One region of the Halomonas sp. GT genome, then DNA from elsewhere that is predicted to be linked to it. Evidence: riboswitches for the same ligand, from Rfam matches in the RefSeq annotation. Region 1 holds a riboswitch; the other holds the start of a gene.
The links. Region 1 has a riboswitch for thiamine pyrophosphate ahead of thiM (hydroxyethylthiazole kinase). Riboswitches for the same ligand answer to the same signal wherever they lie in the genome.
Positions count from the first base shown of each region.

Region 1 (7,336 bases):
GCAGCATGCGTCAGCATATCCCCATTATTACTCTCTAGGGGGCCAGAAACACTAAGTAGTTGATGACCAATCCTCCAATCGCCACTGTTTTGGCCGCTTCGGTAGCGAAGGCAGCGGTGAGATGCCAAGTCGTTACTAGTCAGCGGCGTGCCATGCTGAGCGAGGTAATCAGGTGACGCGCAAAACAGCATCCGGCACTTGGTGAGCCGCCGCGCCACTAAGCTAGAGTCGGGTAGGTTGCCAATGCGAATGGCGACATCGTAGCCCTCTTCCAGCAAATCAACGCGGCGGTCGTTTAGATCCAAACGCACCTCAAGCCCTGGGTGCGTCTGCATAAACTGTGCAACCAGCGGCGAAAGATAGCGTGTGCCGAAGCTCATCGGGCCATTGATGCGCAACTGCCCGCTTACCGTACTGGTGCCACTGCCGATTTCTGCCGCTGCCTCGTCTAAAGCGATCAAAATGCTTTGTGCACGAACGAGATAGCGTTCGCCCGCTTCAGTAAGATGTAGCCGCCGAGTGGTACGCTGAATAAGCCGAGCACCTAATGCCTCTTCAAGCGCCATTACTTGGCGAGATATCCGAGTGCGGGAAAGATCTAGCGCTTCGGCCGCGCGGGTGTAGCTACCCATCTCAGCGACCTTTACAAACGCAGCAATATGGTCGAGCTGGTTCATTGCGCGTGGAACGCCTGTGCAGCCAGGCGGGGGTCTGGCTGGCCACAAATAGCAGAAATAACCGCAACACCGTTTGCCCCAGCAGCTTTCACGTGAGCCATGTGTTCAGCTTTTAACCCGCCAATCGCGACACATGGGAGTTGGCAAGCATTGGCAAGCTGTGCCAGCCCATCAAAGCCAATTGGCTGGGCGTGGTCTTGTTTACTGCCCGTCGCAAACACAGGCCCTAAACCGACGTAATTGAGCAACTCGATGGGAGCCTTCTGAAGTTGGGCTAGAGTGTTAATTGAAAGCCCGATAATGGCGTGCTGGCCGAGTGTGGTTCGCGCTTCTTGAACAGCCGTGTCGCTTTGCCCGACATGTAAGCCATCGGCCTGACTGGCTACAGCCACGCTCAGGCGGTCATTAATGATCAGTGGAACGCCGCTACCTGCTAACAGCGCTTTGAGACGTTTGGCCTGGGCGATCATGTGCTCGTCACTAGCGTGTTTATCACGCAGTTGCACCATGGTAATGCCACCCTGTACAGCAGCTTCAACCGTTTTTTCCAGGCCCATGCCAGCGCATAGACCCGTATCGGTGACTAAATAGAGCGAAAGATCAAACGGCATGCACCGCCTCCCATTGAGCAAGAGTCGAAAGGTCGTCAGGGGATAACTGATACAGCGCGTCCAATAGCGCCACTTGGAAACTGCCAGGGCCTTGAGCCTGCTCGCCTGCGCGGCTTCCAGCGATGCTGAAACACGCCAAAGCGGCCAGGCTGGCCGCCAGCGGCTGCTCGCGGTTTGCGGCCACAAAGCTTGCCACCAGCGCACTCAATCCGCAGCCCAAGGTAGTCACACGTGGCATGAGTGCGTGCCCACCTTTAAGCCGATAATGATCCGTGCCATCGGTGATGAAATCGCTCTCGCCAGTGACCGCCACCACGCAGTGATGCCGCTGTGCTAACGCAATGGCTGCGGTTGTAGCTTCTTGGGTGCTAGCAGTCGCATCGACTCCACGCCCTTGGCTGGCGAGTCCGTTAAGTGATTGAATTTCTGAGGCGTTGCCACGAATAACGCTAGGCTGATAAGCCAGCAGCGTCTCGCAAACACGCAGGCGAAATGTGGTAGCACCAACAGCTACAGGGTCAAGCACCCACGGAATATCGTTTTCATGAGCAATGCGCGCGGCAATTACCATGGCGTCAGCCCAGGGAGAGGAAAGGGTGCCAATATTGATGGATAGCGCGCCAGACATAGCCGTGAACTCAGCCACTTCTTCTTGAGCATGCAGCATGGCGGGGGAAGCACCTGTCGCCAATAGCAAGTTAGCGGTGCTATTCATCGCCACATAGTTGGTAATGCAATGTACCAGCGGTGTGGCAGCGCGCAGATCGCGGAGATAATCGCCGAGTGGGCGTGAAGGCATAATATCCTCCCGGCTGGGAGGTGATGCAGTTGCACCACGACTCCCTACGCCGGTGTTATCCGGTTCAGGTTCAAAGGGTGCTTCTCAGCCCGTTAAGCAAGGGCGCCCCTGTCGTGATGGTACTATCCTTGGCTTAGATCAATCTGTAAAGCCTGGGAAACGCTATGAGCAAATATCAACGAAACGAGATGCGTGTTCCGTAGGTGAGCATCTCATCAGGCGTTATCGCTTTACCCTCGACACCAATCATTTCATCGCCACACTGGTCGGCAAACGTAAGCACACCATGAGTGAGGCCAAGTTGACCAAGTGTGTCGCGAATTTCACCGGTGCCCAAAAACGTGCTGACATGGCCCTGGGCATTGGTTAAATCAGAAACACCATTAGCGTGATGGAAGCGAACCTTATAGATACCGTCCATTGATTCAACTTCCACAATCGGTGAAAAGCCATTGTTTATGGCATGGGCTAACTGCTTTAACGTTAGGTGGTCGCCGAGGGTCATATCAATCGAGGTCATGACAAACTCCAAGTGGCTGCCTTCAATGGGGCATCACAATATTCTCTACAGAAACGTAACAGATATCGGAATTAACAATCATCCAATGTCATAAAGGTTAAGATTTTTTAGTGTAGAAGATTTGCATAAAAATTCCAGAAGTTCATACCCTGTGCGGCCTAATAAACAGCGTCTAGTGCATGCTGCCGCAGCGTGATGAGTGGAACAATTTCGAGTGTTTTTTCATGGGTACCAGAAAGGACAACCGGTGGGGCTAGCCCGACCTGGGCAGCCTCTTGCCAACGGCTGGCACAGATGCACCAGCGGTCACCCGGTTTTAGGCCCGGAAACCCATATTCTGGGCGTGGAGTCACTAGATCATTGCCTTGGGCTCTTGAAAACGTTAAAAATTCTTCGGTTACCATCGCGCATACGGAATGTGTGCCAGCATCGTCAGGCCCGGTGCGGCAAAAACCATCGCGGTAAAAACCGGCTTTAGGGTCATGGCAGCAAGGGGTTAATGGTTCACCCAGCACGTTGCGGTCACGAGACATGTTGGCTCCTCTTTCATAGACGCACAGAGAGCGGGCCAGAAACATCTAAACGGAGCCCACCATTACGGTACTAATACAGCATGTTGATGTAAGGTATTCGAATCAGGAATTGATAAGCCGCATACTATAAAACTGACTGACCATTACAGGTTGTTAAAGTTTTGTACAGGTTTTGAGATTCGTCAACGTCTTTGTTTGAATACGCGTCTATGTGAATACGTACTTGTGGAAATACATCCCTGTAGAAATACGTACTTGTGAAAGGAGAAGCTTATGTCGTTTCAAGGCGAACAACATCCCGGAGTCGTGTCCGTTGCGCCGCAAACCCAAGGGTTTCGCTTAAATCACACGATGTTGCGGGTGAAAGATCCCGAACGTGCGCTAGCGTTCTACTCCAAGGTATTTGGAATGCAGGTACTACGCCGGCTGGATTTTGAAGAGATGCAATTTTCGCTCTATTTTCTAGCCAATCTCGAAATCAGCGATAACGTGCCGGAAGATACTCAAGCACGCACTGCCTGGACCTTCAGTCAGAAAGGCTTGCTGGAGTTGACGCATAATTGGGGCACAGAAGATCAGCAGGATTTTGCCTATCACGATGGTAACGCTGAACCCCAAGGGTTCGGTCATATCTGCTTTAGTGTGCCTGACCTAGACGCTGCTCAAGCATGGTTTGATGAACATGAGGTGACATTCGTCAAGCGCGCGGACCAGGGCAAGATGAAAGACGTTATCTTTGTCAAAGATGCAGATGGCTACTGGATCGAGGTGATTCAGGCAGATCGCATGGCGGCCAAGGGCGACTAACATGGCCCACTTGCTGTTTCGGCTGCGCCATGTGACCGATGAAGAGGCGTTAGAAGTACGCCAATTGCTAGATGAGCAGGGCTTTGATGTCTATGAAACCCAGGCAGGATTTTTTCGCCTGGGTGTCGATGCAATTTGGCTGCGTAATACCGCTCAGCGCGAGGACGCTGAAGCGGCATTGGCGGCATATCAGGAAAAGCGTCAAGCCAAAGCCCGGCGAGAGCACGAAGAAGCGGTTGCCAGTGGCAATGCGCCAACATTATGGCGGCGCTTCCTCGCCCACCCCGTGCAAGTTGTACTGGTAATGGTCGCCGTGGTGCTGATCGCCCTATTAACGCTGCTGCCGTTTATTGGCTTGGTAAACTAAATGTGTAAAACGGTTTTGTAGATTGGCTTTTCAAATTAGTTTTTCAGATTAGTTGGGTAGATTGACAGCAGCTAAATGTCCGCGCTTTAGATAAAGCTGCACGCCTTCATTACCCGCACGTAACTGAGGTGCCGCACCTACTGGGTAGCGGCACCAACTGCCGGTAGCATATTCCTGCCCATCACTGAGCAGAGAGCCTTCCAGTACAAACAGCTCTAAACCACCGGCAAGTGGTGGATAAGATACCAGTGTATCGGCTTCCCAACGTTCTAGGCTGACCCGCTCTGGACCATACTGTTTTGAACTATAGGTATGCAGCATTTTGTAAGTAATACCTGGCCGCCGGTCAGGCTGCCAGGGAAGCCTATGGGCCGGCACGGCCAGTTGCAAAATATCGTTTTCATCAAACTGGTGTAGCTTAACCAGAATAAGCGCACCTTCTTCCCCTATTTGCGGAGTATGGCCAGTGCCAATCGGGTTGCGTAAGTAGCTGCCTGCCGGGTAGCGGCCATGCTCATCGGCAAAGACACCTTCTAGTACTAAAATTTCTTCACCGCCACCATGAGTATGGCGGTTGAACTGGCTGTTGGGCGCGTAGCGTACCAAGCTGGTGGCTCTGGCGACTTCGTCGCCAATGCGGTCTAGCATCATGCGCTCTACACCCGCGCTGGGGGAGTCCACCCAATGGTACTGATCCGGCGTGACACTGGCAAAGTGGCTAAAATCGGCATTCAGGCGCATGGTGTTGGCTCTTTACAGGGGGGAATTTACAGAGGTGAAAATTTACAGCAGTAGTGCAAGTCTCCCCATCCCTGGGACAAAATGCAACGCAAAAAAATACCGCCCTGCGGCGGTATTCAATAGTTAACTTTTTGGCTTAATGCTCATGACCATGATGATCGTGTTCATGAGCATGATCGTCATGACCCGGCTGAGCCAATGCTGAGTGCAGCACGTTCGCATTATGACGCATCATGCCTAGGTAAGTGCTGGCATCGCCTTCACTGGCCAGTGCATCGGCATACAGCGTGCCAGCAATCGGTAGGCCGGTTTCTTCGGCAAGCTGATTAATGATTGCTTGGTTGGTCATGTTCTCATGGAACAGGGCCTGCACGTTTTCCTGTTCGATGACATCCACAAGCGCGGCCATGCTGGCGCCGCTGGGGTCAGCCTCGGTAGAAAGGCCGACAGGGGAAAGAAAGTTCACCCCATAAGCGTTTGAGAAATAGCCAAACGAATCATGGCCGGTAATCACGCTGGCAGAAGCGGGAATATCGCTCAACAAATCACGAATTTCACGATCAGCCTCGTCTATTTCTGCTAAATAGCGCTCAGCATTCGCTTGATAACTTTCAGCATTGGCGCTGTCTGCTTTGATTAAGCCATCGCGAATATTGGCAACGTAGACCTCTGCTTGCCGTAGGTCCTGCCATGCATGTGGGTCATCATCACCGTGGTCATGGTCGTCGTGCCCGTGGTCATGGTCGTCGTGCCCGTGGTCATGGTCGTCATGCCCGTGGCCGTGGTCATCGTGCCCCTCTTCTTCATGGCCATGCTCGGCAAAGGCGCGGGGTTGAATGCCGTTGGTTGCGGTGACCAGGGCACCCGTATAGTCGCTCGACTCAATCAAGCGCTCCATCCAACCCTCAAACAGCAGTCCGTTAAAGACCACCATATCTGCGCTGGCCAGCGCACGGGCATCGCCTGGGCTTGGCGAATAAACATGCGCATCGCCGTCAGGGCCGACAAGCGACGTCACTTCAACATGCTCTCCGCCCACGTTTTCGACCATGTCGGCCAAGATAGAAAAGCTAGTAACCACCTGGACGCGTTCGTTAGCCATTGCCGCAGGCAATGCCAGCATGGCTGAAACACCCACCCACCAGCGCGATGAAGAGAAAAGCGACATGCAACGCTCCTTCAAAAAAATAACAAAGAGTTATGACGACTGTTCAAGCGCCAGCGGCGTTGTCTTACGCCGCAGCTTAGCGGCTAAGCTGTGATAGCGGCCGAACAGTGCCGACAGTAGATAACCCACCCCAGCCAGCAAAATAATGCTCGGCCCTGACGGGGTATCAAGATGAAACGAAATCAATAGCCCGCCGGTACTGGCGATCATGGCCAATACCACGGCAATACCTATCAAGCCTTCCAGCCGCTTACTCCAAAACCGCGCCGCAGTGGCAGGCAGCATCATTAAGCCCACCGCCATTAACGTGCCCAAGGTTTGGAACCCCGCGGTTAAATTCAGCACCAATAGCCCTAAAAAAACGCTATGTACCCAGCTGCTACGGCGGCTTTGCCCACGCAAAAACAGCGGGTCCAAACACTCTACGACCAACGCGCGGAAAATAATCGCCAGAATCACCACAATCAGCGTGCTGATAGAGGCAATAAGCAGTAGCGCTGTGGAGTTAATCGCCAAAATTGAGCCGAACAGCACATGGGTTAAATCCACACTGCTGCCACCCATGGAAATAAGTAACACCCCGGCCGCCAGCGAGATAATAAAAAAACTCGCCATAGCCGCATCTTCCCGCTGGCCGCCCATTTTCGACACAGCCCCAGCAAGTAAGGCCACCATTACGCCGAACAAAACGCCCCCGGCGCTCATCACCGGCAGAGAGAACCCTGCGAGTAAAAAACCCAGCGCCACCCCAGGCAAAATAGCGTGCGCCATCGCATCGCCAATCAGGCTCATGCCTCGTAGCACCAAAAACACGCCCAGCGGCGGGGCAGCCAGCGAAAGTGCCAAGCCACCCACGACCGCACGTCGCATAAAACCATAATCAAAAGGCGCAACAAACCATGCATCAAGCAGTGCCAGCATGACGACCTCCCAAAGCAAACGGCACTACCTTGGCCGATGCATGTTGGTGGCTAAGCGCACTAGGCGCCACCCAGCGACCATGGCCACCATTTAGCATCAAAACTTCATCGGCTAGGCGGCTTAGATGATCCATGTCGTGCAGCACAATAATGATTGTCACGCCTTCATCAGCCATTTGGCGCAAAATACGAA
Region 1 is NZ_CP020562.1:221,375-228,710, forward strand. Features, by position in the region: gene B6A39_RS01070 (LysR family transcriptional regulator) at 1-677, opposite strand, end outside; gene thiE (thiamine phosphate synthase) at 674-1,288, opposite strand; gene thiM (hydroxyethylthiazole kinase) at 1,278-2,087, opposite strand; TPP riboswitch at 2,112-2,207, opposite strand; gene B6A39_RS01085 (hypothetical protein) at 2,263-2,607, opposite strand; gene B6A39_RS01090 (DUF2237 family protein) at 2,766-3,140, opposite strand; gene gloA (lactoylglutathione lyase) at 3,414-3,947, shown strand; gene B6A39_RS01100 (DUF6164 family protein) at 3,949-4,314, shown strand; gene B6A39_RS01105 (cupin domain-containing protein) at 4,363-5,055, opposite strand; gene B6A39_RS01110 (metal ABC transporter solute-binding protein, Zn/Mn family) at 5,192-6,223, opposite strand; gene B6A39_RS01115 (metal ABC transporter permease) at 6,254-7,144, opposite strand; gene B6A39_RS01120 (metal ABC transporter ATP-binding protein) at 7,128-7,336, opposite strand, start outside.

Region 2 (7,336 bases), 1.5 Mb from region 1:
TCGCAAAGCCACACAGGGGATGACGATAACGATTAACGGTTGCTAAGCATGCAGGGGCTGGCGTTTGCACTCTGAACCAGTTGATGCAGATACGTCAGCTTCTCACGCACTGCAGGTACAATTACGCCGGGTGCTAAATCGAGCAAGCCCATATCACGATTAAGTTCGTTAACCGCCATGCCTACCTGGTGAAACGCCCTTAGCATGCCGTCCAAAGTACCATCACACTCAGCTCGAGAAAGTCCCATATGCAACGCTGTATCAAGCACGGCCACCATGTCCAGATAAAATGCAAAGGTTTCGGCAAAGTCTTCCCAGGGGTGCATGGTGGCATATGCGGAAATAAACTGGGTTGCCCAATTGGAAGGTGTGCCTTGCTGATAGTACCGCTCTAATGCGTCAATGTAGGCAGGGTTATTATGGTCACCAAACACGTTGCGGCAGGCATTTTCATCCCGGCCCTTTACCAGTAAATCCCAATAGTAATGACCAATCTCATGTCGGAAGTGGCCGATCAATGTGCGGTGGGACTCATTCATATCAACCCGCAGCCGCTCGCGCTCAACGTCGTCGGCCTCTTTTACATTGATGGTGATATGGCCGTTAGCGTGGCCGGTATATACCTTCTCTTGGCTGGCAGTAGAACGCCAAAGCCCTTGATCGGGCAGAGCATCCGCCATAAACGAGAAGCTTAGTGGGACACGAATGTTTTCCCCGTTAATACCGTGAGGAAGCTTTAATAAATCAAGTGTGTGAAATAACCGTCGCTTGGCAGCTTCAAGTGCAGCCCAGCGTTCTCGGTTGCCACTGATAGTTAAGTCAGGAATCATTTCATTGTAACGGCAACAGTCACACAGCGTATCGGCATGTCCTTCTGCCATCACCACCATACGGTTACACACATTCTCAACCGCATAGTTGTGGCATTTCATTAAGGCTGTCCCGCAGCCTGGGTGAGTGCAGCGGTATCCCCCATTTTGTAGCGGTTCAAGTGCCACAATACACGTGCAAGCAGGGCACCAGCCAACCTCAGATTCGCAGGCCAAGCAATGCGTGTTTTCAAAAAATAGCGGATTGCCACAGCGGCAGCTAAAGGTCTGCATGGATGCCTCCTTGGGTGATGACCTGTGCGACGGCCACCTGCATCTGAAAAACGCACGCTCCACTGTGTAGCGTTAGCGCTAATAGCCAGCATAGCGAGGGCAGTGCGACTATGGAAAGCGTAAATCTTAACGCTGAGTTGCCTAACTCTTTATCAAGTGGCTAATTGACGTTTACGTCAACTTGCTGATATACCCTAGGGTTCATATTTGCGTCTCATAATAAACACAACGATGAGGAAGGTAGTCATGTCCGTTCGTGAAATTCCAATGTATATCGATGGCCAACCAGTAATGTCACAAAGCCAGGATTGGCGTGATGTGGTTAATCCTGCGACTCAGGAAGTGGTAGCCCGAGTGCCATTTTGTACCGCTGAAGAAGTGGAGCGTGCGATTGCCAGTGCTAAAACAGCTTTTAAAAGCTGGCGTAAAGTGCCGCTTGGCAAGCGTATGCGCATCATGCTGAAACTTCAGGCACTGATACGCGAAAATACTGCTGAATTAGCCGCGCTGATTACGGAAGAGCACGGTAAAACCCTGCCTGACGCTGAGGGTGAAGTGGGGCGCGGTTTAGAAGTCGTTGAGCACGCTTGTTCAATTACGTCGCTGCAGCTGGGTGAGCTGGCGGAAAACGCCGCGAATGAAGTCGATGTTTACACCATGCACCAGCCATTGGGCGTTGGCGCAGGCATTACCGCCTTCAACTTCCCGATAATGCTGCCCTGTTTTATGTTCCCGCTAGCCATCGCAACGGGAAATACCTTTGTATTGAAACCGTCTGAGCAAGATCCTAGTTCCACCATGCGACTGGTTGAACTTGCCCATGAGGCGGGCGTCCCGGCAGGCGTTTTAAACGTAGTCCATGGCGGCCCAGATGTTGCCAACCAGATCGCCGATCATCAGGATATTAAAGCACTTTCGTTTATTGGCTCGACCCATGTGGGCTCCTTGCTTTACAACCGTGCAGCCGCCGCAGGTAAGCGTATGCAGTCGATGATGGGAGCTAAAAACCACTGTGTTGTCATGCCGGATGCCAACCGTAGTCAGGCGATTGATAGCCTACTTGGTTCGGCGTTTGGTGCTGCTGGTCAGCGCTGCATGGCTAACTCGGTTGTCGTGCTAGTAGGCGAGGCTCGTGAGTGGCTAAAAGATATTGAGGAAGGCGCACGTAGCATGAAAGTCGGTCCTGGCACTCAGCGCGATGCAGACCTAGGGCCGCTTGTCTCACCTCAAGCGAAAGAGCGCGTTGAACGCCTGATTACAGCAGGTGAAAAAGAGGGCGCTAAACTACTGGTAGACGGCCGTGGCTGCACGGTAGATGGCTATCCAAACGGTAATTTTGTTGGCCCAACGCTGTTTGCCGATGTGACCGCTGATATGACGGTGTACCGGGAAGAGATTTTTGGTCCAGTGCTGTGTGTGGTCAGTGTGGAAACGCTGGATGACGCCATTGCGTTTATCAACGCTAACCCTAACGGCAACGGTACGTCGATATTTACCAACTCAGGCTGGGTAGCTCGGCGCTTTGAAACCGACATCGACGTAGGCCAAATTGGTATCAACGTTCCGATTCCTGTACCCGTCGCGTACTTCAGCTTTACGGGTTCGCGAGCTTCCAAGCTTGGCGACTTGGGGCCGAATGGCAAGCAGGCAATTACCTTCTGGACGCAAACCAAAACGGTCACGGCCCGCTGGTTTGAGCCAGAAAATGTATCTAGTGGGATTAATAGCACTATTTCGTTGAGTTAATTGCACTATGTAAAAGCCCCGCAATAAGTGGGGCTTTTACAGTGTCGACTCAAGTATCCTGAAATAGTGGCAGGCTTCTTTTTAGGAGCTGGCCGATAGGGCCAAGCTGACTGGCGTGCATGACAAGAATGGTCGGAGTGACAGTTTGCGTTTTTGCATTGTGAGGAACTAGCAGCGCAAATTCACCTTCTTCGAGATGAAATTCATGGAGCTCACGCAAGCCATCGGGTGTTTCGCACTGAGAGCAGCGGTAGTTATCATCTTCGCCATAAACTAAGCGATGATACATCTTGAAGAGCGTATAAATGGCTAAACCGCCTTTCAAAGCAGGCCAGCGGGAAGGCGTACTGCGCAGCGTATCAGAAACAATGCTGCCCTCGGCTTCTGCGTTGGCGAATACGCTAGCCAGTGGTGCTGAAAGAAGCGACGTGTTAGCGCTTAACGACGTCTCGTGTTCTTGAGGGTTCGAGGAGACCTCGTTAACCACTCGGTGGAAATCATCTAACGAGGCAAGCGGAAAGTCTTTGTGCTTTAGATCACTTGGCTCGAAGCCGCCGTTTTCCCAGCCATGGATAACGCGGAGCGTAGCACGCGCTTGATGCATAGGCAGTGCGAGAAGGATGTGTAGCATTATCCGAATATGAAGCTGTCGCTCATCAGTGTCGTTTTTAAACGCACAATAAGGGTCCGCAAAAAGAGTATGCAAGCGCCCAGGCGTATGCTCTTTGGCTTCGGAATAATGCATATTGGTGTCCCTGTTAATTGCCGCTTGACGCATTCACTGCACGGCTTATATGTCATTGAATAGTTGAGAGTATGGACAGCGTTAGCCGCGATTGAAAGTCACTTTGTTTAGTATTTTGTTACCGAATCGCGTTATCCAACAACATAATTGTTTAATCAAAACAAAAATTTAAAGCTAAATCAGGAAATGAGGTGTAACGATGACTAATCGACTGAGCCGTTTTCGTGTACCAGAAACGCTGGATGAGCTGCCTGACGATATCCGTGATGCAATATTAAAAGTACAAAGCAAGGCGGGATTTGTGCCCAATGTGTTCTTAATGCTGGCGCACCGCCCTGAGGAGTTTCGTGCTTTCTTTGCTTATCACGATGCTTTGATGGAGCGTGAATCTGACACGCTGACTAAAGCTGAGAAAGAAATGATTGTTGTGGCCACCAGTGCTCGCAATCGTTGCCTCTATTGTGTTGTTGCCCATGGCGCGTTATTGAGAATTTATAGTAAAGACCCTTTAGTCGCTGACAATGTCGCTATCAATCATCTGACGGCAGGGCTGAGCGAACGCCATCGTATAATGCTGGATTTTGCATTGCACTGTGGGATTGAGATTGGTGAGTTTTCTACTATGTGGCAAACAACATTAGAGCAAGCAGGTTTTACGCTAGAGGATTGTTGGGATATTGGCGCCATTGCTGCTTTTTTCGGTATGTCGAATCGGTTAGTTACAATGGCGGGTACGCCCCCCAACGAGGAGTTTTATTTGATGGGACGCCTGCCACGCTAGTAGGGAAAAGACGCACACCTAGGCGTTACTCGCCGACATATTTTACTAACGCCCAGCCTTTACTAACGAGTCGCTTTCGCCGAGGATAGCGTCTCCATTCACTGTCGCCAGGGGAGCCCGCACCTGTTGGGCTGAGAATGCGCACTGCGCAGACCCTGGAACCTGATCCGGTTCATACCGGCGGAGGAAGTGCGACATGCCTTACCTAACGTCAGCCGTACTTGGTGCGGCGCTACTCTGTTTCGCTTTTCTGGGCCTGCGTGCACGCCATGTGCAAGGGTCGCTTGATGACTATGTTACGGCACGAAACTCACAAACTGCGTCCACATTGGGGTTCTCTTTTCTAGCATCGGGAATGGGTGCCTGGATTCTATTTGCGCCGCCTGAAATTGGTGCCTTTGTTGGTCCGTTAGCGTTGGCAGGATATGCCATTGGCTCTGCGCTGCCGTTTATCGTGTTGGGGTTGTACGGGCCAAAAATTCGTCGCGCATTGCCGGAAGGCAGAAGCATCGCCGAATTTGCCCACGCTTGTTACGGTAAAGGTGTGCGCCATTGGGTGTTACTAGTGTCCGTGGCCTATATGGGCTGTTTTTTAGCAGCGGAGCTGACAGCGATAGGTGCTATTACCGCGCTGCTTTCAGATGTACCTCCCGCACTGGTGATTATTGGCGTTGCGCTCACTACCTTGGTGTATACGGTGATTGGTGGATTGCGTGCAAGCCTCGCAACTGATCGTTGGCAGGCATGGCTTTTGCTGGCCCTGTTATTAGCCGTGGGTAGCGTTGCGATTTGGCGGTTACCAACCATGCCGAATGACGCAGTCATGCCCTCTATTCCTATCGCAAGTGCGCTTAGTGTTGCTCTAACGCTCGTGATTGCGGTAACCGCCGCCAATCTTTTTCACCAAGGCTATTGGCAGCGTGTATGGGCTGCCCAGGATGATCAGAGTTTAGGTCGAGGCGCTTGGCTAGGCGGTGGTTTGACCGTGCTTGTTGTGATGGTAATTGGTGGTGTCGGTATAATGGCCGCCATGAGCGGTGTTTCGCTAGGAGAACCACCTATTCCTTTCTTTGCGTTGTTAACAGATGCGCCTGCCTGGGTGGCATTACCTGCATTAGTCTTGGCAGTCACGCTAGTGACCTCAAGTGTCGATACGCTGCAAAACGGTATAGCGTCCCTGATAGTTGGGCGTGGCGGTGAACAACATGCAGCATCTTTAACTACCGCACGTTGGATAACGGTCGCAATGATGGTGCCGGTGGTATTTATTGCACTGCAAGGACTGTCAGTGCTGCGACTCTTTTTGATAGCTGACCTACTTTGCGCTGCCATCGTGGTGCCTGTGCTGCTCGGCCTGTGGCAACGTATGACACCAGTGGCGGCGATTGGTGGCGGTATCGCTGGATTGGTAGGGGCAATACTGCCGGGATGGCTAAGCCAGGGAAGCATCGCAGCTGGCATCATGGCGGCTACCTTTCCAGGCAGTATTCCAACGTTAGGGCCTTTTTTAGGGGCATTGCTGGCGTCTATAGTCGTCAGCATGACACTGGCATACTTGCCTAATCGTCAAAACGTTAGGACGTAACGTTAAGCCGTGAGCCAACTTAACAGGGACGATCATGATTCGCAGCCTACTAACGACGTCAGACGGTGATGTGCGCGAAGGCGATGAACGCCTAGTAGATGACTGGCAAGCAATGCCCGGCAGCCACCTATGGATAGACATGAAAGGTGAGCCTGAGGAGCGTGAGCGCCAGCTATTGGAGCGTTTTGATTGCCACCCAATGGCAATTCAAGATGCTCACAAGGAGCGACATCCGCCTAAAATTGAAGAGTTTGAGCACCACACGTTGATTATTTACCGAGGTATTTCATCGTTTGATGCTCAGCTAAACTTCGTGCCTCAGCAGGTGTGTTTCTTCATTGGAGAGCGTTTTCTAATCACGCTGCACGCCGGTGAGGCGCTTAGTATTGAACGGCTCTTTAATGAGCACGGTAAAACCCTGCTGGCGCTATCTCCCGAGCATGTCGCGCTGAAAATTATGTATATCTCGGCAGGCTTCTATATCGATAGCTTACTGGAATTTGAGAGTGAGCTAAGCGATATAGAAGATGAGCTTTTGGAAGATGGTAACGATGTGCTGATGCGTAAAATTACCGCCTATCGTTCACGATTGGTAAAGATGCGCCGTATTTTTAGCTACCACAAAGGCATTACCCAAGAGCTTACTGCCTATGACTATGCCCATCTGCCTCGCGGAGAAAGTGAAACGCTGCATGCCATCACGGATGTAGAGGAGCGTTTTGAGCGCCTATATACACTGACTCAAATGTATTACGACATTTGCGGCGATCTCATTGATGGTTACATTTCTATTTCCTCTCACCAGCTAAATATCACCATGCGTGTATTGACGGTAATTACCGCCATATTTGTGCCACTGACGTTTATTGCCGGTATTTATGGGATGAACTTTGAGTATATGCCAGAGCTGCGCTATCAGTACGGATACTTTTTTGTTTGGGGAGCCATGCTGGGTATCGGTGGGTGTTTAATTTGGTTATTTAAACGTAAAAATTGGTTTTAAACTGAGCCAGATGGTCGCTGGCGGCGAAAAGTTGATAGTTCGCCATGTGGTTTGAACGTTAGTGTGGCATCCTCGCAGACGACCAATGACCTGCAAACAACCTGAGAGCCACTTTTATGACCATCATGATTATTGGCCTGCTGATTTTTCTTGGCAGCCATTCTGTGCGTATTGTTGCTGAAGACTGGCGTCAGCAACAGATTGCTAAACTCGGGGAAACTACCTGGAAGCTAGCGTATTCCGTAGTATCCGTGATTGGACTGGCAATCGCTATTTACGGTTTTGGCCAAATGCGGCTAGATCCTATCTACATTTGGTTTCCTCCTATGGGCTTACGCCATGCGGTAGCACTGCTGATGGTGCCTGCCTTTAT
Region 2 is NZ_CP020562.1:2,918,556-2,925,891, reverse strand. Features, by position in the region: gene B6A39_RS13525 (alpha-E domain-containing protein) at 1-36, shown strand, start outside; gene B6A39_RS13520 (zinc-binding metallopeptidase family protein) at 33-1,103, opposite strand; gene B6A39_RS13515 (CoA-acylating methylmalonate-semialdehyde dehydrogenase) at 1,350-2,849, shown strand; gene B6A39_RS13510 (hypothetical protein) at 2,899-3,594, opposite strand; gene B6A39_RS13505 (peroxidase-related enzyme) at 3,794-4,375, shown strand; TPP riboswitch at 4,475-4,582, shown strand; gene B6A39_RS13500 (sodium:solute symporter) at 4,572-5,960, shown strand; gene corA (magnesium/cobalt transporter CorA) at 5,995-6,963, shown strand; gene B6A39_RS13490 (NnrU family protein) at 7,080-7,336, shown strand, end outside.
Region 2: another riboswitch for thiamine pyrophosphate. It lies ahead of B6A39_RS13500 (sodium:solute symporter); the one in region 1 lies ahead of thiM (hydroxyethylthiazole kinase).